Natranaeroarchaeum aerophilus: one gene and its partners. The protein of the gene in region 3 binds, or shares a complex with, the protein of the main gene of each other region. Links are inferred from orthologs where the notes say so. Each region holds a gene or a part of one and is shown on either strand. Other genes may lie near its edges.

Evidence for each region.
Region 1: the proteins of AArcSt11_RS01625 (region 3) and fen are in contact, whole or in part, in a crystal structure (PDB 1RXZ), measured with the Archaeoglobus fulgidus proteins. The link is inferred for Natranaeroarchaeum aerophilus from one-to-one orthologs. Residues at the interface, in WP_010877842.1 of Archaeoglobus fulgidus: Asn43, Val44, Ala45, Met46, Pro120, Arg121, Pro123, Leu125, Gln151, Met192, Ser194, Asn218, Tyr219, Pro220, Ile237, Leu238, Ala239, Pro240, Arg241, Ile242, Glu243, Ser244; in WP_010877775.1 of Archaeoglobus fulgidus: Lys326, Ser327, Thr328, Gln329, Ala330, Thr331, Leu332, Glu333, Arg334, Trp335, Phe336.
Region 2: the proteins of AArcSt11_RS01625 (region 3) and rnhB are in contact, whole or in part, in a crystal structure (PDB 3P83), measured with the Archaeoglobus fulgidus proteins. The link is inferred for Natranaeroarchaeum aerophilus from one-to-one orthologs. Residues at the interface, in WP_010877842.1 of Archaeoglobus fulgidus: Val39, Ala42, Asn43, Val44, Ala45, Met46, Leu125, Asp168, Ser194, Asn218, Tyr219, Pro220, Ile237, Leu238, Ala239, Pro240, Arg241, Ile242, Glu243, Ser244; in WP_010878125.1 of Archaeoglobus fulgidus: Ala74, Ile178, Ala179, Ile183, Arg190, Ser195, Asn196, Leu197, Arg198, Gln199, Lys200, Thr201, Leu202, Asp203, Phe205.

What each region holds. Positions count from the first base shown.
Region 1 is NZ_JAKRVY010000004.1:166,734-174,088, reverse strand. Bases 2,338-5,107 are described here. They hold fen (flap endonuclease-1), read right to left. Parts: upstream 4,328-5,107; coding sequence 3,347-4,327; downstream 2,338-3,346. Other genes in these bases: AArcSt11_RS09400 (GNAT family N-acetyltransferase), read right to left, coding at 4,958-5,107; AArcSt11_RS09410 (hypothetical protein), read right to left, coding at 2,611-3,315; AArcSt11_RS09415 (ABC transporter ATP-binding protein), read left to right, coding at 2,338-2,565. Outside these bases: AArcSt11_RS09425 (carbohydrate ABC transporter permease), read left to right, coding at 1-408; AArcSt11_RS09420 (carbohydrate ABC transporter permease), read left to right, coding at 405-1,352; more of AArcSt11_RS09415, read left to right, coding at 1,393-2,337; more of AArcSt11_RS09400, read right to left, coding at 5,108-5,545; AArcSt11_RS09395 (ribbon-helix-helix protein), read right to left, coding at 5,545-5,871; AArcSt11_RS09390 (HhH-GPD family protein), read left to right, coding at 5,986-6,933; AArcSt11_RS09385 (NADPH-dependent FMN reductase), read left to right, coding at 6,995-7,355. UniProt on the Methanocaldococcus jannaschii protein: Structure-specific nuclease with 5'-flap endonuclease and 5'-3' exonuclease activities involved in DNA replication and repair.
Region 2 is NZ_JAKRVY010000003.1:135,658-143,059, reverse strand. Bases 2,338-5,154 are described here. They hold rnhB (ribonuclease HII), read right to left. Parts: upstream 4,160-5,154; coding sequence 3,515-4,159; downstream 2,338-3,514. Other genes in these bases: AArcSt11_RS07565 (DUF6276 family protein), read left to right, coding at 4,959-5,154; AArcSt11_RS07570 (V-type ATP synthase subunit D), read left to right, coding at 4,262-4,957; AArcSt11_RS07580 (ZIP family metal transporter), read right to left, coding at 2,349-3,155. Outside these bases: AArcSt11_RS07590 (preprotein translocase subunit SecD family protein), read left to right, coding at 1-1,202; AArcSt11_RS07585 (NAD+ synthase), read left to right, coding at 1,325-2,215; more of AArcSt11_RS07565, read left to right, coding at 5,155-5,354; pdhA (pyruvate dehydrogenase (acetyl-transferring) E1 component subunit alpha), read right to left, coding at 5,351-6,376; AArcSt11_RS07555 (DUF7991 family protein), read left to right, coding at 6,473-6,790; AArcSt11_RS07550 (acyl-CoA thioesterase/bile acid-CoA:amino acid N-acyltransferase family protein), read right to left, coding at 6,801-7,402. UniProt on the Methanocaldococcus jannaschii protein: Endonuclease that specifically degrades the RNA of RNA-DNA hybrids.
Region 3 is NZ_JAKRVY010000001.1:341,487-349,031, reverse strand. The notes cover bases 2,441-5,400. They hold AArcSt11_RS01625 (DNA polymerase sliding clamp), read right to left. Parts: upstream 4,313-5,400; coding sequence 3,569-4,312; downstream 2,441-3,568. Other genes in these bases: AArcSt11_RS01615 (ribbon-helix-helix domain-containing protein), read right to left, coding at 5,233-5,400; AArcSt11_RS01620 (RlmE family RNA methyltransferase), read left to right, coding at 4,447-5,214; AArcSt11_RS01630 (C-terminal binding protein), read right to left, coding at 2,478-3,437; AArcSt11_RS01635 (DUF7474 family protein), read left to right, coding at 2,441-2,445. In the rest of the region: AArcSt11_RS01650 (SWIM zinc finger family protein), read right to left, coding at 1-296; AArcSt11_RS01645 (DUF7472 family protein), read left to right, coding at 490-741; AArcSt11_RS01640 (DNA primase large subunit PriL), read right to left, coding at 751-1,773; more of AArcSt11_RS01635, read left to right, coding at 1,858-2,440; more of AArcSt11_RS01615, read right to left, coding at 5,401-5,409; AArcSt11_RS01610 (twin-arginine translocase subunit TatC), read right to left, coding at 5,483-7,545.

The DNA.
Region 1 (7,355 bases), on a different replicon or contig from region 3:
TCAGTGATATTCGCACTGGTCTGGCAGTTCAGTGGCTACACGATGGTCATCTACCTCGCCGCATTGCGATCGATTCCCAGTGATCAGTACGAGGCGGCCAGAGTCGATGGGGCGAACACGCTCCGGATGTACTGGCGAGTCATCATCCCACAGCTTCGTCCGGCGATGGTCAGCGCGTCTGTCGTGCTGGTATTGTTCGCGCTGAAAGCCTTCGACTTCCTGTACGCGACGTTTGACGGCTACAGACCCCGGCGCGGTGCCGACATCCTCGCGACGAAGATGGTCAGGGAGGCGTTTCAGCGCTCGGAGTGGGCGTACGGCTCGGCGATTGCGATTACGCTGTTCGTGATGTCGCTTGCCGTCATTGCACCGTATCTGTACAACCAGTACAAACGAGGGAATCTATGAGCCAGGAGACGACCGAGACGACCGAAGAGGAAACGCTATCCGAGCGGATCAATCTCCGCGCAGCCGGACTCTATGCGACGCTGGTCGGACTCGTCGTATTCTACCTCATCCCGATCCAGTCGGGGATCGTCACCTCGATCAAAAGCTCGAGAGGGGTTCGGGAGACGCTCCCCTTTGCACCCCCTGCCTGGCCCTTCATACCGGAGGGACTCTCGACTGCAGAGGCCTTTACCGTCGAAAAGTGGGTGTTCGCGTTTGATGCGCTCGCGGTCGGTATGGTAAACAGCCTCCTGTTTACGATTCCGGCGACGATACTCTGTGCGATTTTCGGCAGCATGGCGGCGTACGGTTTGACTCTCGTCAAGTGGCGGGGTCAGATCGCGGTGTTCGCGCTGTTTATCGCCGGGATCTTCGTTCCGTATCAGGCAGTGATCGTCCCGCTATTCGAGTTCTGGAACCAGTACGCAATGCTCGATTACCGACTGGGCCTGCTCTGGGACCTGCCGCTGCTGTCGGAACACCACGCGACGATCCTCGAGCTGATCATCACCCATACCGCGTACGGGATACCCATCTGTGTGTTGCTGTTTCGCTCCCAGTACAAGACGATGTCCTGGGAGATGATCGAAGCAGCACGACTCGACGGGGCGTCGATCTGGCGGATCTACCGGCGCATTGTCCTGCCGCTGTCGATCCCGATGTTCGCCGTGGTCTTCATTTTCCAGTTCACCCAGATCTGGAACGAGTTCCTGTTCTCGCTGACGATTATTGGCAGCGTGAACGACCCCGCGGCCTCTGCCACGCTGATCCTTTCGGGGCTCGGACAGGCGCTCGAAGGCGTTGACTATCCGCTGCGGATGGCCGGTGCGCTGATCACGGCACTCCCGACACTGCTGGTGTACGTGTTGTTCGCAGACAAGTTCGCCGAGGGGGTACAGGTATGATCGAGCGACAAACGATCCGGGTATCGGAGGAGATCTGACAATGGCCGAAACACGACTCGAAAATATAACGAAAGTATTCACTGAAGACGACGGCGGCGAGATTATCGCCGTCGACGACGTATCGATCGATATCGAGGACGGGGAGTTTCTCGTCCTCGTCGGACCGTCGGGCTGTGGGAAGTCGACGACGCTACGCATGATTGCAGGGCTCGAATCGATCACGGACGGCGTGATCAGACTCGGCGATCGCGTGATCAACGACATCCCCCCGAAGAACCGGGATATCGCGATGGTGTTCCAGTCCTACGCGCTGTATCCACACATGACTGTTCACGAGAACATGGCGTTCGGTCTGCAGGAGTCGACCGACCTGCCGGGCGACGAGATCGACGACCGCGTCGAGGATACCGCGTCGATGATGGGAATCGGTGAGTTGCTCGACCGAAAGCCGGGAGAACTGTCGGGCGGCCAGCAACAGCGTGTCGCGCTGGGACGGGCGATCGTCCGCGATCCCGAGGTGTTCCTGATGGACGAACCACTCTCGAACCTCGACGCAAAGCTCCGTGCCCAGATGCGAACTGAACTCCAGCGCCTGCAGGAGGATCTCGAAACGACGACCGTCTACGTCACCCACGACCAGACCGAGGCGATGACCATGGGCGATCGGGTCGCGATCCTCGACGGCGGCGAACTTCAGCAAGTTGGCACCCCACTGGAGTGTTACCATCAGCCCGCAAACCTCTTTGTCGCTGATTTCGTCGGCGAACCGTCGATGAACTTCTTCGATATGACGCTGGACGGACAGGGCGAAACTGCCGCCCTCACTGGCGAGCACTTCGACTATCCGGTCGGGGAGATGGCCACCGAACTCGCCGAAGGCGGGACAGAAATGATACTCGGTGTTCGTCCCGAAGACATCGAGCTTCGGGAGGGTACGCCAGATGGTCCGCACGATGTCGGTGTGACAGTCGACGTCGTCGAACCGACCGGCGACGAGAATATCGTCTATCTCGCGTTCGACGATGAGGAACTCGGCTCGGTCGATAGCGAGACGTTCGTCGCCACCGTTGGCGGAATGCGAACGGTTCAGTCGGGCGATCGGCTCGTCGCACATCTCCCCGAGGACGCGATCCACGTCTTCGATTCGAACTCCGGACAGGCGCTTCGCAATCGTATTCTCGAAACGGCCGAATCGAAGCTGTCGAGGGCCTGAAATAGGCGTTTTCCCCCACTCCGTTCGTCGTCTGCTGTGGACTGGCTACTCGACAGTACGAGTTCCGAGTGCCATGTCGTAGCCGTCACCGACGACGCGAGCGCCAGCAACCCAGAGCAGGGCGGCACCACCAGCGGCGAGCACACCAGCTACTTCACCTGACTGGAGGCTCGTCGTCACGAGGCTCATCGCAGGAATCAGCAGGACGAGCCCGAGCGTCCACCGCGAGAGGTAAGAGAGATCGCTCAGGACCGGTACGAGAAGCTCTCGATCAGCCGCGCGGCGAACGGATCCGCGGGTTGTCGCGATGGCGAGCAGGGCGGGGAAGACGTACAGACACGCAAAGAAAAACAGCAGCGTCGCGGTCGAGCCGAACAGCAATACGACGCCAGTAGCCTCACTCGTCGGGGGTTCTCCCGAGACATCACCCACCATACTCGCAAGTAACAAAAGCGGTGGCGCGAGTGCAACGGTAGCGAGAGCTAGTGCTCTGAGACCCGGAACAAACGATGACCGAATCGAGAACGCTTCGATGCGGCTGGGGTCGGCGAGTACCTGTGCCAGCGTCCCGAAAAGGACGGTGAGTGCGACACCGGTGACCGCGATGGTGACGAGCGCCAGTGCCGACGGGACGAGTACGCCCGTGTATCTGACCCCAAGTGCGAACGCGAGCAGTGCCGCGATGGTTCTGAGCGTGGCTACGCGACCGTCAGAGTCGGCCACCGGATACAGCAGGCGACGCAGTATCACTGGTGATCCCTGCTCACTGAACCGACCATCCTCAGGTCCACCGGTCGAGACCGGTCTGGGTAAGTGCCTCCTCGATCCGCTCGAATCCGCGCTCCACCTCTCCGGCGTCGACCTCCCACTCTCCCGTGACGTACTCGCGAGCGGCATCGACGTCCGGCGACGGCTCGGTCGAGAACTCGTAGTCGTCTGTCACCGTCGGGTCGAGAAAGAGCGATCGGATCCTGTCGGCGTGTTCGACGTGCTCGCCACGCTCGTCGAGGACGGTCCACAGATCACCGTGTTCGCGGACCAGTTTGACGGCTGTCTTCGGCCCGATACCGGTTACGCCAGGGTTAAAATCGGTGCCACAGAGGATCGCAACGTCGACGAGCTGTTCCCACGTCAGCTCGTGCTCGTCGAGCGTGGCCTGTAGCTCCATGAGTTCAGGGTCGCCCTTGCTCGTCAGCTGACGCAGGGTTCTGGGCGCGCCACAGAGCAGGGCGTCGTAGTCCTCCGTCCCGACGTACTCGACGTCGCCCTTTCGGGCCATATACGCCGCCTGCGCCTCTCCCTCTGCTGGGGCTTCGACGTACGGAATGTCGAGCAGATCCAGCAGTTCACGCGAGGTCTCCTGGATCGTCGGCGTGAGCCGCTGGGTGCGCGACTCCAGCCGTGCCACGGCGACGCTGTCGCCGCGCTCTCTGGCGTCTTCGAGTTTCTCCTCGGCAGTCTCACGGGCCTCCCGGCGCTCCTCGATCTCATCGGCTTTGAGTTCCGATGGTCCGCCATCGAAAACAAACACGGGCGCGAGGTCGTGCTCGAAGAACTTTGGGAGCCCTTGCACGATCCCGACGAGGTTCGCAACCTCGGTGCCGTCTGCGGTCGTATAGACGGAATCGTTCGTAAATTTCACCGTCGTCGTCAGATACCGGTACAGCCAGTTGTGCGCGTCGACGCCGACGATCAGTCCGTCGAGGTCGTCGAACGACACGGTCTCGATGGCAGCCAGATCACGGAGTGCTGCGTTTCCCATTGGCTTTCAGTAGTGGCCGAGGTTTTGAATAGCCTCGGTTCGCGGCGGGGATGTTCACGGGAAAGGGGTCACCGTGGCAAAGCTTTCACGACCGTTAGCTGAATTGAGGCGCTAAGCCCCCTTCCTCAACGAGCAGCGCAGTCCGCGTAGCGGACAAGCAGCGCAGTAGGGAGGGGATACAGCGCCGCCACAGAGTTGCTTGCACTCTGTTCCATGAATTTATAACGGTGCCAGCCGAAGACTGGAACCGTGATGGCAACTACTCATCGTCTCGGCTTAGAGTCCGACAAGAAGGACGGTCGAGACAGATTCCGCCGTCACCACCGAGTAGGAGTGGGACGCTCCAAATCTACGCCTGAGGAGACTGCGCTCCCTGCGCGGACTGTCGGCGCAAGCCGACCGTCCGTAAAAAAGCGCGTCGCGGAACCAGGAAGCTCCACCCTCAGCGAGCGCGTCAGCGCGAGCAGGGTGGGGTAGTTCACTGTAGTACGACCACATATGACACATGACACCCCAGACGGACCCGCCGACCAACTCCGCTGGTGCGATCGGTGTCGGATCGAAGTCGTTCCCCGGACGACCGGCTCGAAGGAAGTGTGTCCGTCCTGCGACAACGAACTGTGACTCTGCCTATTGACTGCGGTCGATGGGGGCCGGCGGCTCGGCGTCACGTCGGGCCGCGAGGAACTGCTGTTCCGTTTCTGTGAGGCCATCCCGTGCTTCGAGGCGCTCGATGCCGTCCTGGTAGGACTCGATTGTGGAAGTGGCATCGTCGTGTCGGTCGAGCGCGTTCTCACGCGGATACACGAGTACGAGTTCCGCGATGCCCGTTTCCTCGCCCGTAAACCCGAAGCCAGCCTTCCAGAGCGCTTCGAAGGCGAAGGGGTTGTTGACGGCGATCCGAAGCCGTTCGTAGCCCCGCTCTATCGCCCGATCGACCGTCTTCCCCACGAGTTCGGGGCCAAGCCCCTCGCTGCGCCGGTCGGCCCGCACCGTGACGTAGCGGAGCCAGAGCGTTCCCTCGTCGGTCCGGTCCTCGTTGAACGCGACGGCGGCGAGGACGTCCTCGGGGTCGACGCTGCCGTCTCCCGCGTGACCCTCACAGAGTACGGCCTTGCCCGTGTTCGACATCACGAACTTCCCGGCGTAGCTGAACCGCTCCCAGTCGAGCCGGAGCGTCGGACCCTCTTCCGGCCAGCCGAGGAGGGCAAAGCGCATCAGAACTGGTAGCGGCGCTCGTCGTTTTGTTGTTGCTGTGGGTACTCGATGCCCCCACCCATCTCCTCGTAGGTCATTCCCGAGAGATACTCGTCGTACGTGACATCGTAGCCGCTCCGCAGGTGGAAATCGAGCTTGCCCGTCTCGACGGTACTCTGGAACAGCAGGCGGACAGCCTGCTCGACCAGGTCGTCCTCGTCTTTGTCCAGCGCGGCCATCAGCATCGTCAGCTCCTGGCGTGTGTCGTCATCGAGATCGAGCGAGATTTCCTCGTCCAGCGATTCGTAGGTCTCCTCGACGTCCGCGGTCAGATCGTCCAGACTCATGGTTCGGGGTTGCGCCGAGACGCGGATACCCCTTTCGCTGTCGAGTACGGCCCCGTTTGCTCCCAAAGTACGGAGACCAGAGCCGATAAACCGACTCCGTTCCAACGTCCGCCAATGACCGACGACGCGACGACCGAGGACGCCCCATTTCCCGGCGGGCAGTCCCTCCCCGACGACGTCGAGGAAGTGCGCACCGCCCTGATCGAGTGGTACGGGGACGACCACCGCTCGTTCCCGTGGCGCGAGACCACGGACCCCTACGAGATTCTCGTCTCCGAGATTATGAGCCAGCAGACCCAGCTCTCACGCGTCGAGACAGCCTGGGACTCCTTTCTGGAGCGGTGGCCGACGACCGCAGCGCTCGCGGACGCGGACCGCTCCGATGTCGTCTCCTTCTGGAGCGACCACAGTCTCGGCTACAACAACCGTGCCAGATACCTCCACGAGTCTGCCCGGCAGATCGAGGACGAGTACGGTGGTGAGTTCCCGACCGACCCCGACGAGTTACAGGAACTACAGGGCGTCGGCCCCTACACCGGGAACGCAGTCGCCAGTTTCGCGTTCAACACCGGTAATGCTGTGGTCGATACCAACGTCAAGCGCGTGCTGTATCGCGCATTCGACGTCGAAGACGACGATACCCAGTTCGAGGCCGCCGCGGCGGCACTGATGCCCAGCGGCGAGTCCCGCGTCTGGAACAACGCCATCATGGAACTGGGCGGGGTCGCCTGCGAGAAGACGCCTTCCTGCGACGGGGCGGGCTGTCCATGGCGCGAGTGGTGTCACGCCTACGGAACCGGAGACTTCACCGCACCGGACGTCCCGACGCAGCCGAGTTTCGAGGGGAGTCGACGCCAGTTCCGCGGGCGGGTGATCCGGGTACTCGGCGAGCACGACGAGCTCGAACTCGACGAACTTGGGCCACGGATCCGGGTCGACTACGTGCCCGAGGGCGAGTACGGCCGGGAGTGGCTGTGCGGCCTGCTCGATGATCTCGCGGACGACGAACTCGTCGAAATCGACGAGGGTGGGGCGACCCCCGTAGTCAGCCTGCAGTCCTGACGATACAGCAAGGAGCATAGCTACCACACCGCTTTTGCTCCCCCAGAACAACCCCCTCGCTATGGACGAGACACCACACATTGTCGCGGTCTGTGGAAGCCTTCGTGACGAGAGTTACACGAGGGAGTCGCTACTCGTTGCCCTTGCCGGTGCCGAGGCAACAGGTGCGACGATCGATCTAATCGACCTCCGGGAACTCGACCTTCCGATGTTCGATGCTGACCACCCCTCAGCTGGCGACGCCGACGAACTGGCCCAGCGGATTACGCGTGCGGATGGCGTCATTCTCGGCACGCCGATGTATCACGGATCGTACTCCGCACCGCTGAAGAACGCGCTCGATTACTGTGGCTTCGAGGAGTTCGAGAACACGTCTGTCGGCCTCCTTGCGGTTGCTGGCGGTCGGTTCCCGGTAACAGCGC
Region 2 (7,402 bases), on a different replicon or contig from region 3:
AGGTTGCCATAGAGAACGCGGGTTATACTGGTTCGGACACTGACGTTCGAAGCGGTGTTACTGCAGAGACCCGCGAGTCGATGGTCGATATCCTCGATACCAGAATGGGCGAGTCCGGCTTCGAAGGTGGTACCGTCCGTCAAGAATCTTCCGGCGGGCAACACTTCATCACTGTCCAGTCGCCCGGCAGTGAGGCGGACGACCTCCGCGAACTGATCCGCGACCAGAACCTCGTCGAGATCGTTCTCCACTACCCAGCCGACACAGAGGCTGGCTACGAGGAGGAAGTCGTCCTCACCCGTGAGGATATCGCCTCTGTCTCACAGGTCGAGCGGAGTGACGATGGCGATCGGTGGCAGGTCCCGGTGGTAATCCGTGATGATGCTGCACCGGACTACGCGGACGCGCTTGTCGACAGCGGTATCACGACGGATGGTGTTAACCAATGTAGCTGGCCTGCTGAGCATCCCGAAGGCGGATACGGCTACTGTCAACTGATCCAACTCGACGGTGAGACGGTCAGCGGGCTGAGTATGCAACAGAGCCTGGCCGACGATTTCAACGACGGAACGTGGGTAAACCGTCCCACGTTCGTCGCCACGTCAACTGAGCAGCAGAGTGCAGAGGATATCCGTATCAGCCTCGAAGCCGGTAGCCTGCCGACGACGCTGAACCTCGACGACGGGACAAGTCAAACAATCTCCTCGTCACGAGCGGACGACTTCAAGAACTACTCGCTGCTCGCTGGCGTGCTCGCCGTACTTACCGTTGTACTGATGGTGTTCCTCCGGTACGGTGACCCACGCGTCGCCGCGCCGATGTCGGTGACCGCCCTCTCGGAGGTGTTCCTCCTGCTTGGCTTTGCGGCCGCGATCAAGTTACCGCTGGATCTCTCACACATCGCCGGATTCATCGCCGTCGTCGGGACCGGTGTAGACGACCTGATCATCATCGCCGACGAGGTGATGGCCGAGGGCGACGTCTCCTCACAACGGGTCTTCGACAGTCGGTTCCGCAAGGCGTTCTGGATCATCGGCGCGGCCGCCGCGACGACGATCATCGCGATGAGCCCGCTCGCGTTCCTCTCGCTCGGGGACCTGCGTGGCTTCGCGATCATCACGATCATCGGCGTGCTGATCGGGGTGTTCATCACCCGCCCGGCCTACGGGAGCATCCTGCGGAAAATCAAGACGGACAAGTAGCCGTCGACGCTTTGTTTTCGGTTCACACACCAACTCCCCAAAACACTACTAGGTATTCATGGAGAAGCACTAAATACGCAAAGTGTGTGGTATTCTACTGGGAGAAAGAGCTGGATTCACCAATGTTATCTGGAGACGATACAACGTTCGAGCGGTATCTGGGGGAGAGCGAAGGGCCAACATTTCTCACCACGGGGGAGGGCCTCGATGCGGTACGGGCAGAGATCGTGGAGTTCATCCGCCGAACCGTCGTGGACGCGAACGCAGACGGTGTCGTCGTGGCAATGAGTGGCGGGATCGACTCGACGCTGACTGCTGCGCTCGCCGTCGAAGCGCTGGGTAGTGACCGTGTGCTGGGACTGGGGCTACCAGCCAGCAAGACCGACAGCGTCCACGCGAGAGAGGCCAGGACGATCGCCGACGGACTCGGAATCGAGTTTCACGAGATACAGCTTCGGCCGCTGCTGGAGGCGTTCGAGGAAACTGTCGGGACGGAGATCGGTGAAGATGCCGATCGTGTTGCGACCGGGAACGTGCTCGCCAGACTCCGGATGCTCTGTGCGTACTACGCGGCAAACACCCGCTCGTTGCTTGTCGCCGGGACGTCGAACCGCTCGGAGCTACTGCTTGGCTACAACACCAAGTACGGTGACGGGGCAGCGGATCTGTTTCCGATCGGCGACCTGTACAAGACCGAGGTCCGGTCGCTGGCTCCCCGTGTCGGTGTGCCGCGCCGGATCGTTAGCAAACCGCCGACCGGCGGGCTCTGGTCGGGCCAGACTGACGAGACGGAGCTCGGTGCGGAGTACCGGACGCTCGATCGACTGCTCCGGCTCCTCGTTGATCGTGAGTACGATATCGAGGCGGCCGCCGAACGCGTCGACGTTCCGGTCGAGACTGCAGAAGACGTCGCGACGATGTATCTCGACGCCGCACACAAACGGACCCTGCCGCCGATGCCGGGCATCGGTGAGCGAAACGCCGATCGGTCGAGGCAGCCGTTCTACCGGTGAGCAGGGACTCTCAGTCGGACGACGTGGGAGACCGGTGAGACAGAGGATGCCACCCTCACTGGCCGTCACCAGTCTTTTCCATGGTCTCAGTAGAGCTGTGAGCCCGGCTTCGAATGCGCCTGAAAGACCGATACTATTCTGTCAGAAGTATAACTGGGATCATCAGTACGACCCCCAGAACAACCCCAATCGCGAGCTCTCTCCGGCCCCGGCCTGGAAGACCGGCGTTCTCACCGTGTTCGAGCGCATCCGGGAAGATGTCGTGTAACACGAGATAGATCATTGCACCGGCGGCAAATCCAAATCCGTACGGCAGAAATTCACGTGCCCACGTGACAAAGACGTAAGCTATTCCAGCACCAATCGGTTGCGGGATACTCGAAAACACCGCCCAGCCGAATATCTGCCAGTTTGGCACGCCAAACGTCTTCAGCGGGATCGCAACTGCGAGACCTTCGGGGATGTTTTGCACCGAGATGGCCACCGTTATGAAGATGGCCAGCGCCGGGACGGCCAGCCCGCCGACGATGAGATCACCTTCGATACCGAGATCAGCGAATGCGACGCCAAGAGCCACTCCTTCCGGAAAACTGTGGACCGTGAGGACGCCGACGATAAGGACGAGTTTCTGGAAGTCGGCCTGTGCCATTTCACGCGGAGCAAACTCGTATCCCGTGATCACTCGGTCCGCGAGCACGACGAGGAGAACACCGATTACGAGGCCAACTCCCACCTGCCACAGTGTTCCCTCCCCGAGCCCCTCGAACACGAACCCAAAGACCGAGGCAAACAACATCACTCCGCCTGCGAACCCCCATAGAACGACCGTGAGCCTGTCCCCAATTTCATCGACGAAAAAGAATGGGAGCGTACCAAACCCACAGACGACAGCGGTGAACACTCCTGCTGATAGCACGAGTACGAGCTCCGGTCCGATCATTATTTTACAATGTTTGTGAAATAGCTATAAGCGTGCTGGCTCACGATGAGGCCTGATAGTCTCTACGTGGTATTCTCGCCGCGCCTCGTGACGCGGGCGTCTGCTGTCTATCTGTCATCAGCGGTCCATTTGGGCCGTGATATTTGAGGGTCTCTCCAGAAGGCTGGATCGGAGACCGGACCGGAGTTGAATACCATGGATGTCAGTTCACTCATTTCGGCGGAGTCTTCGGAAGTCTCGGGCGATACACCAGTATCGAAAGTCGTTGCGAAGTTCGAGGATACAGACTGTCGTGGGGTCGTCGTGACGAATAGCGACGGGTTCGAGGGTGTCATCACGCGGAGGCGTCTTACATACTATCAGAACCCGTCGAGTCCGGTCTGTTCCGCTGCCGCCAGCACGTCCGCGCACGTTCCCCAGCTTTCACGGGCACAACTCGGTAGTGCGCCGTGTTCCGCTACGTACTCTTCGAGGAACTCGCGGGTGGTCGGATCGCTCGGGTAGCCGCTCCCGACCGCGCCGTAGCGCTCCGCCAGCGCGTCGACGTGGCGATCCCGCGCGACTTTGGCGACGATGCTCGCGGCGGCGACGATCGGATACGCGTCGTCCGCGCCGTGTTCGGCCGTAATCTCGATGGTGGCCGGGACGGCATCGGCGACCCGCCGGGCAAACCGTGACTCGGAGGGATCACAGGCGTCGACGACGCCCTCGTCGCCCGCCGACACGACCTGCCCGATCGCCGCTGCCTGTGCTTCGACAGTCAGCGTGTTCATGTCAGTCTCCGGATCGTCGATCCGGCCAGTCGGGATTTCCGCGACCGCGGTTCGAATCCGGTCGTCGTCGCACAACTGTTCGTATAGCTCGGCCCGGTGCGCCCGGGTGAGTTGCTTCGAGTCGGCGACGCCGTCGGGGAGGTAGTCTGGGTCCCCCACCGCGACTGCGCCGGCGAACATCGATCCCAGTGCCGGTCCCCGCCCGGCCTCGTCGGCTCCGAACCGTCCCATCGCTTCGACGCTCTCGCTCGGCCGTCAAATCGGTTTCGCTCGGGGGCGCTCGCGGCCGAATCTGGTAACAGTTATCCGGCTGGGTTCGTTAGGAGAGAGCAAATGGCCAAAGACGTAAAGCCCACTCGGAAGAACCTGATGGCGATCGAGGATCGCATCGAGCTCTCCGAACGCGGCCACGACACGCTCGAAAAGAAGCGTGACGGCCTCATCATGGAGTTCATGGACATCCTCGATCAGGCACAGGACGTCCGGGCGGATATGGAAGCCAACTACGAGGACGCCCAGCGGACGATCAATATGGCCCGCGCGATGGAGGGTGACGTGGCCGTCCGCGGTGCTGCCGCCGCGCTCCACGAACACCCCGAGATCACCACGGAGTCGAAAAACATCATGGGCGTCGTCGTCCCCCAGATCGAGTCCACCCGGGTACGAAAGACGCTCGACCAGCGCGGCTACGGCGTGCTCGGCACCTCCTCGCGCATCGACGAGGTCGCCGAGAGCTACGAGGAGCTGCTTGAGTCGATCATCCTCGCCGCCGAGGTCGAGACCGCGATGAAGAAGATGCTTGACGAGATCGAGACGACGAAACGCCGCGTCAACGCTCTGGAGTTCAAACTGCTGCCCGATCTGTACGACAATCAGGAGTACATCGAGCAGAAGCTCGAAGAGCAGGAGCGAGAGGAGATCTTCCGCATGAAGAAGATCAAGGAGAAAAAGGAAGAAGCCGAGGCCGAAGAGAAGGCCGAAGCCGAGGCGGAAGCCGCCGCCCTCGAAGAGGCGCAGGCGAGCGACTGAGATGGCCTGTCCGGCCTGTGGCGACGATGCGACAGTCGCCGCGGTGCCGGAGCGACTGCGTGAGTACGTCCCAGGGAACGCCGACCGGGTCGCGATCTGTTCTAGCTGTCTCTCGATGTCGCCCACCGACGAGTCACCTGCCGACTCGGCCACGGTATCCGCGCTCAGTGACCCAATGCCTGCCGACAGCGAGGCCACGGTCGGCGTCGTCGTACTCGTGAACCTGCTGGAGTCGCTGGCGCACAACCGCGCCGCGATCGAGTCCCTCGTTGGCTGGCTCGAAACTCGTGGTGTCGACGTCTTTCTCGTGCTCGATCGCCTCGCCGCCGATCCGGAGCTGGAGCCGGATGCCGACCTCGAACGACGACTCCCGCAGGTCGAGCAGTTCGTCGGCTAGTTCTGTTCCCCGACAGGGCCCACTGTCGAGCGCTGCCGCCGTAGCTCCGCAGGGAGTCGGTCGTACACGTGATCGAACACGTCGTCGGGCTCCGGGTCGGCCATCGCCTCGACGTGCTCGACGGCGTCGTCGACCGCAGCGTCGGCGTCCTCACGAATGTCCGCGATCGTCTCGTCGTCGAGTAGTCCGTGCTCGCGGAGATATGTCTCGTAGCGCTCGATGGGGTCGCCAGTGCGCCACTCCGGGAGATCCGATTCTTCCTCGCGGTATCGTGAGGGGTCGTCGCTGGTCGTGTGTGCGCCCAGCCGGTAGGTCAGGCTCTCGATCAGCACGGGGCCGGACTCGCGGGCGGTCGACAGCGCGTCCGCGACGCATTCGGCGACTGCGATGGGGTCCATCCCATCGACCCGTTTTCCCTCAAAGCCGTAGGCGGTCGCTTTTTGTGCGATCGTCTCACTGGCAGTCTGGCGCTCGCGCGGCAGCGAGATGGCCCAGCCGTTGTTCTCACAGCAGAAGACGACCGGGGCGTCGAACACTCCGGCGAAGTTCATCGCCTCGTGGAAATCACCCTCGCTGGTCGCGCCGTCACCAAAGAGCGTCAGGATCGCCGTCTCGTCGCCGCGATGTCGTGCTGCCATCCCGAGCCCCACGGCGTGGGAGAGCTGGGTGGCGATCGGAACGGCCTGCGGGAATACCGGAATATCGTGACCCGACTGGAACTCGGCGTACCCCTTCCGGAAGGCAAAGAGATCGCTCATGGGGACGCCGCGAGCAATCTGGGCGGCGTTCGAGCGGTAGGTCGGGACCAGCCAGTCGGTCGTCGCCATGGCGTGGGCGACGCCGACCTGCGTCGCCTCCTGGCCACGAAAGGGTGGGTAGCCGCTCATCCAGCCGCGCCGCTGCAGGGCGATCGCCCGATCGTCGAACGTCCGGGCGCGCACCATCTCGCGGTAGAGATCGATGGCTTCCGACTCGGTCACCGCCGTCTCCTCGACGTCACGCTCGGCGATCGCCCGGTGCATACTCCACACTCACGCGCTCGTGGCAAAACGGTTGTCCCGCCTCAGGCGGTCGTCGCTTTCCGACAGGACAAAGACCGAGCGGCGACTAGTCCGTGTATGGTTGCAGTGAGTACGGTGATCGGATACGGGATCTTACTGGTCGTCCACACGGCGATGGCGGCGATCGTCACGCGCTTTTTCCGGATTCGGTTGACGACCAACTGGGGTGCAGCGTTATATGCGGCGATCCTGATTCCGATGTTGCTGGTCGCCTCGACGATGCTGCTCAGTGGTCCGTTCGGCATCGGTACCGCCGCGGCCGACCGCACGACGGCGCTGATCGTCGTGATCGGGATTCCGCTCACGCTTGGCATCACGATCGATCTGCTCTGGATGCCCCACCCGGACGAGGTCGAACTTCCCGATACGACGTGATCAGTCGAGCTTACTTTTCAAGCCCCGATCGCAGATAGTCGAGGACTACTGGCCAGGACTCGGCTTCCGCGGCGGCGATCCCGGCAGGTGTCCCACCGTGCTGTCGGCCATCAATAGCAACCCGATCAGGGGTGGGACTGTACGGTGCGAATATGCTGTGACCTGCGTCTTCGTAGGCGAGATGCTCGTACTCGTGGGCATACTCGGCGCTATCGAGCCAGTCGATCGCACGATCGGTGTACTCCGTTGCGGGAGCGGTGGTGTCGTCTTCGCCGGTCACGTAGAGCACCGGTGCGTCGATCTCCTCGACGGGGATCCGTGCTGCCTCGATCTGTTCTTCGCTTGCCCGCCCGAATCCGGCTTCGATCGCCGGTCGGGTGCGTCGCTGGTCCTGACTGAACTCGCTTTCCGTCCACGGTAGCTCGACGTACGGAAGCGGTTCGTCGCTGTCGGAAAACGGGCTGCCATCGAACTGAGAGAATCCGAACACGTAGGGAATCGTCGAGTACGGGACGACGACGCCAATGTCGTCTCGCCGAACACCCAGTAACTGGGCGACGGTCCCGCCCAGCGAAAAGCCGACGGCTCCTACCTCCGAGGTGACGCTATCGA
Region 3 (7,545 bases):
CAGCCGACGGCGATCTGATCCGGTGCGGGCACACGACCGGCCGTAATCTCGATGGCCACGCGTCGAACGTGTTTGCATCGCTCGTCGCGGAATCGGTAGTCCGGACAGGTACAGCGACCGGCCGGGAGGTCGACGAGATAGGCGTCCTCGGATTGGCCGACAACCTCGTAGGTCCCGCGACCGAGCGCGGTGACTGCTATTCGTTCGGTCAGTGCCCGGCGTGAGCGGTCGTCGAGCTCCTCCAGCGAACTGTCGGGGAGAGCGGCTGACGCGGGTGTGTGTGCGGAGTGCGTCATACTAGCTGGTAGGTTCTGGAGCGGCCTAAGGCTTCCCCAGATCCTGTGTCATCCATGAGGGCCCGGGACCAGTAGAAGTGGTTTGTGGCATAGTCACAGGGGCCGCAGGTCCGAGGAGTCGGTCTTCTCGTACCATACCGGCCGAGACACACTCATCGAAGCGCTTTTGATCGGCCCGTGGGTTCGATGGGGTATGGACCTCGAGCGGGAACGAGTGATCGAAATCGTCGCAGCCGTCGGTGCTGTCGCGGTCATGATCGCCACGATGATGTGGGTCGGATCGACCTACGCGACCGACGGAGCGCTGACGGATGATGGCGGAATGTTGCTCGTCGGGAGCGTGATCTTCTTTATTCTGCTGATGGCTGCGGTCGGCGTTGTGCTGGCGTACACTGTCAGTGCGGAAGACAACGACGAAGCGGACGAAGACCACGGGTTTGACTGATTTCGACGGCTACTCGGCGGACGCATCCAGCCGTTCGTCGTAATAGGTAAGCGGATGGTCAATCTCCGAACAGAGCTCATCCTTGTCGACGCAGAGTCCAAACGCGTCCATCGTCGCACAGCTCGGTGGTGGATACTCCCCCGTCCCGTTTGCTCCCAGATGCGCAGCCTGATACTGGATTGTCTCGTCGTTGACGTCGTCGCCAGCCGAAATCTCGGCGACCTCATCGGGGGACATCCCCACGCTCGTAAGGAAGGCCGTCAGCGCGAACCGGCCGGTGTGGTCGAGGTCGTCGCCCGTCTCGACACGGTCGAGGAGCGCCTGGACGCATGGCGGAAACAGATCGGGCCGGACGGCGTCGAAGTCGGTGCTGAGCTGGCGGTCCGCGAGCGACTCGTCGAGACTATCGACCGCATCGTCGAGCCCCGCTGCGATCGGATCGGGGACCGAGAGCGGAAGCCCCTCCGTGATCCGGTCCCGGATCGCCTGCTGGAGCAGGTCGTGGAGCTCCGCCGCCTCGACGGGGACCGATCCGTTCGAGAGCGCGCGATTGACCAGTCGCCAGTCCTCCCCGTCGAGGTCCGCAGAGAGCCGGAGATACGACCCGACGGCGACGCGGTAGCCCTCGGAAGCCGGGCGAACGTCGCCAGCGAGGTTGAACTCGGCGAGCAAGCGGTCGACGGTGAGGCGCTCGTCGCTGGTGCTTTTGAGCTGGTCGTCCGAAGAGAGATCCGCCTCGAACCGCTCGCGAGCGGCGGCCGCCTCGGCGTGGGCGTACTTGCGGATCAGTACGTGCTCGTCGACGAGTGAGACGAGGACGCGAGCGATCGGGTAGGAGAGCAACTCGACGCGAGTGCGACGATGGGGCTGGCCGATGGTTCCCTCTCGCAACGCGGCGTCGACGCGCTCTACGGCCCGGTCGACGGCGGCCGCACCGTCGCGGTTCACGAGTTCGACGAGATCGACCTCCGCCGCTTCGACGGCTTTGCGGGCGTCGTCGAGGAACGGGTACCGGGCGTAGAGGCGCTTCATCGCTCCGGGATTGCGTTCGCGGCAGGATAAAACGACCGATCCCACAACCGGGGCGTTTTTGGGATCGACCACGTATGAGCGGATGTGACGTCGTACTTCGCGTACCCGTGTCCCGGCTGCCGGACGACGAATAACCTCCACGAGCCGGAGTGCCGGTTCTCGGGGACGGAGTGGCACGAGATCGAACGCGCGTATACGGCGATTCTGTCGGTGCTATCGGCGGAGCCGTGTGCCGAGTCGACCCTCCGGGAGGCCGTCGACGGGCGCTGGAGCGGGCTGCACGCCGCGGCGCTCGAACAGCTCCAGCGGGAGCACCGCGTTCGCGAAGCCGAGGGCGTGCTAGAGTTGCTGACGCCCGAAGAGCGCAAAGAGCGCGTCAGCACGCCGACCCACGATCCCGTCAAAACCATCTACGAGGAGGGTTCGGTGCCGGGCTGTCACGACAACAGCGTCTTCGCGCTGATCGCCTGGTTCGAGATGGTCGGACTGGACTGGCCCGAGACCCGCGAGAACGTCATCGAGTGGCTCCACGAGAGCGGCACCTGGGCCCGGGGCGGGTTCGAGGAGTCCTCACCCGAGGAACTGGTCGACTCGAAACGACACGTCCACGAGGAGGGCTACGGCTGGAAAGAGAAAGCAGTCGCTGCAAAACGCGTGATCGACGGCCACTGAGCGGTGCCCTCACGAACCCGGTCGAAAGTCGCCTACCAGCCTTTCGGCTCGACCGTGTTCTCGGGGTCCTCGCCCTGCAGCGCGCGCAGGACGTCGTTCGAGACCGTCTCGTTCAGATCCTGATGTGAGTCCGCCGAGTACCACGCCGCGTGGGGCGTGAGCACGACATCGTCACGCTCCAGAAGCTTCGATCCAAACGGCGGTTCCTCCTCCATCACGTCGAGACCGGCACCGAAGATCTCCCGCTCGACCAGCGCGTCGTAGAGCGCGTCCTCGTCGATGATCCCGCCCCGGCCGACGTTGACCACGATCGCGTGGTCGGCCATCGTCTCGAACGCCTCGGCGTCGAACATGTGATGGGTCTCGTCGGTGAGTGGTGCGTGGATCGTCACGGCGTCCGAGCGTTCGAGCAGTTCGTCGAACTCGACGATCTCGGCGTCGTACTCGTCGGCGACCTCCTGATCGACGTACGGATCGTAGACGACCAGATCGAGATCGAACCCTGCAGTGAGTTCGGCGATCCGCCGGGCGATCGTCCCAAAGGAGACGATCCCGAGTGTCGAGCCGTAAAACCGGGGGAACGTCCGGTTTGGCATCCAGTTCCACTCTTCTGCCTTGACGTCTCGATCGTACTCGACGAGCGTCCGTCGGCACGCGAGCAGCAGGGAGAAGGCATGTGTCGATACCTCGTTCGTCGAGTAGCCAGGGACGTTGACCACCGGAATTCCTGCATCCTGACAGGCTTCAACGTCGACGTTATCAAAGCCCGTCCCGGCGCGGGCGACGATCTCGAGGTTGTCGAGCTGGGCGACGAGCTCTGCCGTAACCCCGGTGTTCACGTCGAGGATCACCGCGTTGGGGTCGGCCTCAACGATCCCGTCGGTGTCACCGGTTTCGATCGGTACAAGTTCGTGATCGATGGCGGAGAGCTGTTCGCTGACTACGTCTTCTTTGATAAACGGCGTGTTGCTGACGGCGATAGTTTTGGTCATAGATTGTTAACGGAAGATGGTGTTTTTACGTCGTGAGAACGGCGTCTGTGCCGTTTGACGTATTCAGATGTGAGGGATGAAGACTAATAAAAGGCACCTTCCGACTCAACAGCTGAGAACGGTCGAACGTATCAGTCGGACTGAATCCGCGGTGCGAGCATGAAGGTCACGTTCCCGTTGCCTTCGGCGATCTCGAAGTGAAGTTTGACCGGGAACTCCTCGCCGAGTTCCATTGTTACTTCGCCGTCGTTGGCGATTGCCTTGTTCATGTCCTTGAGATAGTCGAGGCTAAAGAGCGACTCGGCATCGCCGGACTGGAGATCGATCAGGTCGCCCTCATCGAGTTCGAGGTGGACGTCGTCGGTGTCGCCCGCCGCCTGCACGTAGAACTGATCGTCGGTGGCGTCGACGCCCAGTGCGATGTGATCGGAGACCATATCGGCGGCTTTCACTGCGCGATCGATATCCTTGCCCTCGATGACGACTTCCGCGGGGAGGTCGAGATCCGGAATGTCGGGTTCCTGTCGGATCGAGTCCGGGTCGATCAGTGCGAGGGTGTACTCCAGCCCGTCGATCTGGATGTGAAGCTTGCGCGTCTCCTCGTCGAGCTCGAGTTCGATGAGCTGTCCCGAATCGGCCATCCCGGCGATGTCTTCGAGCCGGGTGAGATTGACGCCGATCAGACCGCCATCAGCCTCGTAGGACTCGAATGCCGTTGCGTCCAGCGAGAGATCGACCATACCGACGTTGGCCGGATCGACCGCTCGAATCGAGATGCCGTCCTCGTTGAGATGAATCTTGCACTCGTCGACCAGCACGCTCACGGAGTCCAGAGCCGTTTTGAGCGTCTCCGCGCTAACGATCGCCTTGAACATATATCATCAGTTTGTGCCCCCGCACCATAAAAACCCACGCGTTCGCGCTCGCGCGTGAGGCCTACAGTGTGACATGCCGGGGAGCCGCCAAGCGAAGCGCGTAAACGCTCGGACGGTCAACTATGCCCAATCAGATGCCACGGAAAGACAAATACTACAATCGAGCGAAACAGCAGGGCTACCGGTCGCGATCGGCGTTCAAGCTCAAGCAGCTAGACCGCGAAGAGAACCTCCTCGGGCAGGGCGATGTGGTCGTCGACCTCGGGGCCGCTCCCGGCGGATGGATGGAAGTCGCAGCCGAAGAAGTAGGTGCTGACGGCACCGTCATCGGTGTCGACCGCCAGCGGATCGACGATATCGAGACCGACGCGACAGTCGAAACGATCCGCGGTGACATGACCGACGAGGACGCTCGCGAACAGGTCCGTGAAGTCGCAGGCGATGTCGATGTCGTCATCTCGGATATGGCCCCGAACATGACCGGTGAGTACAACCTCGACGCGGCGCGGTCGGCACACCTCGCACGGATGGCCTTCGAGACTGCACTGGAGGTCCTCGACAGCGGCGGCGACTTCGCCGTGAAGATCTTTCAGGGACAGGACGTCGACCCGCTCCGCGAGGACATGAAAGCGGAGTTCAAGTACGTCCGGACGATGACGCCGGATGCCTCCCGCGATGAGTCCTCCGAGATCTATCTCGTCGCCAAGGACCGCCTGACTGCGCCGGTCCGTGTGGGTGACGAGGTGACGGTAACTATCGAGGACGTCGGGGGCGAGGGCGACGGCATCGCCAGCGTCGAGGGCTTTCGGCTGTTCGTCCCCGACACCGAGATCGGCGAGACCGTCGACGTGCGGATCGAGGACGTCAAGCCGCAGTTCGGCTTCGCCGAGCGGATCGACTAGTTCTTCCGAGCGGGTCGATCAGTTCTCCGAGTCGAGACGGCCGTGACGGGCGTCGATCTCGTCTAAAATATCGAGGTTCTTTCTGATCGACGCCCGGATCGCGTCGCTGCGGTTGACGTACTTGCCCTCATCACCGACGTGGTCGTCGAGATCTTCGAGCAGTTCCTGTGGTATCTCGACGCTGATCTTTGGCATACCCGAGAATACGACCCGGGGCTACTAAGAATGGCGACTGCCGGAGCGCTCCAGGAATCCAGACACTGCTCGGCTACGATGGCGTTCCGCCCCGCCGGAGTTTTCGTCGCGGCAGCGTGAGCACCCACAGGATCGCCAGCCCGATCAGGTACGCGAGCGCGATCGGGATGGCGAGCAACAGCATTGTGAAGAGGCCGCCGGGCGAGAACGCCGCCGAGAGCGCGAAGATCGTGATCGTGACGATCCGCCAGCGAGAGTACATCGCCTCGAAAGAGATGATGTTGTTCCGGGCAAAGAGCCACATCGTCATCGGGATGTTCGCGAGCAGGCCGATCCCGGCGGTCAGGAAAAAGACCATCCAGAAGAAGTTCCTGAGCCGGAAGGCGACGATCATCCCGGCGTCGACCGCGTCGGCGACTAACCAGGAAATGATCGCCGGAGCGATGATGAAGAAGCCAAGCAGGCTCCCGCCGATCAGGCTTGCAAAGAGGTACGCCCCCCAGGTGTAGAAGACGCTGCGTGATCCGGCGTCGTCGCTGACGAGTCCTCGCTCTTCGAGGGCGGGCCAGGCGTAGTAGAGGATCATCGGGAGCACCGCCACGAGGGCGATGATACCGCTGACCTGCACCTCGAATATCAGCACCTCGACAGGGTGGAGCGCGATGACCTCATCGGTCGCCGCGAACGTCTCGTTGATCTCGACGCCCGGGAGATAGGTTGGCCGAGCGATGCCTTCGCCAGTCGCTTCCTGTACCTCGGTCCGGAGCTCCGGCGGGACCCGGGCCAGGAACTGTTCACGAATAAGTCCGATTCCGCCGGAGTACAGCCACATGAACAGACCGACGAAGACGACGGTGAAGACGCCGAAGATCCGGAACATCTTCGAGGTGAGACTCTCGACGATGAAACGGATATCATAGAAGTAGCCGCCGATGTCGTCCTCGTCTTTCTCCTCGGAGAAGAAGGGATTGAGCATCCCGGAAGCAGTGTCAGTGACGATATCCGAGCCGTCTTCCTCAGCAGACGTTTCCTCAGTATCTGCTGCCGTTGCGTCGGCTTCCTCGGCTTCCTCCGCCTCGTCGAACCGGTCAAGGATCGCCTGCGCCTTCTCAGGCTGGTCGGCCTCCATCGCCGTCTGTGCATGCCCCAGCGCCTCGTCTTCGGTTAGGTCGGCGAAAGCCTCCGGCGGGGCCGACTGGATACCCGCGGCATCGAGCCCGTCCAGGTCGATCTCGGCCGGATCGCCCGCACTCGCCGGAGCAGGGCCCCCGACCCCACGCTCGGAGTACTTCGGCTGGACGGGCGCTTTGAGGATTCCGAGGGTGTAGTAGGCAACCCCGAGCAGCCCCGTGAGAAGCCCCGCCTGCAGGGCTGTGATCGTCCAGTCGAGCGTCCCGCCGACAGCGATGTCACCGCCGGGATGGAGCAGGTCGGGAAGCCGCGGGAGCAACTGGGCATTGAGGAGTTCGACACCACCCAGCGCGAGGAACGCGAACGTCCCGGCAAAGACGCCGGCTGCGGCGATACCGACTACACCTGCCTTGCGGCGGAACTTCCCGGATTCGACCGGGTCAGGAGCCTGCCCGGCGCGCTTGACGTTGGTGATCACCTTGGCGAGGCCGAGACTGGCGGCGTACAGCGTCACCAGCGGGACACCCCACATGATCTGGGTGAACGGATCCGGCGGCGAGAAGATCATCCCGAAGACGAAGATGCCGAGCACGGCGTACTTCCACTTGTCGCGGAACGTCTCGTAGGAGACGATTTCAGTGTAGGATAACACGGCCATCGCGAGCGGGAGCTGTGCGGCGAGACCAAAAGAAAGCGTTAGCAGGATGATGAATTCGGTGTACCTGACGATCCCGTAGCTGGGTTTGATCCCCGCGTTCGTCGCGTTGGTCGCGAGGAAATCGAACATGAAGGGGAAAAAGAAAGAGTAGGCGTAGACGATCCCGCCGACGAACAGCCCGAGGATGGCGATCACGAACCCGGCGATGCGTCGCTGGTTGATCGGAATCGACTCCTCTGCGCGTTCGAGGATCGCCTCTCGACCGTAGTAGACGAGCACCGGAATCGTACAGAGCGCACCGACGACCAGCCCGATCTTGATCTGCAGGAGAATAACGTCAAAGGGCG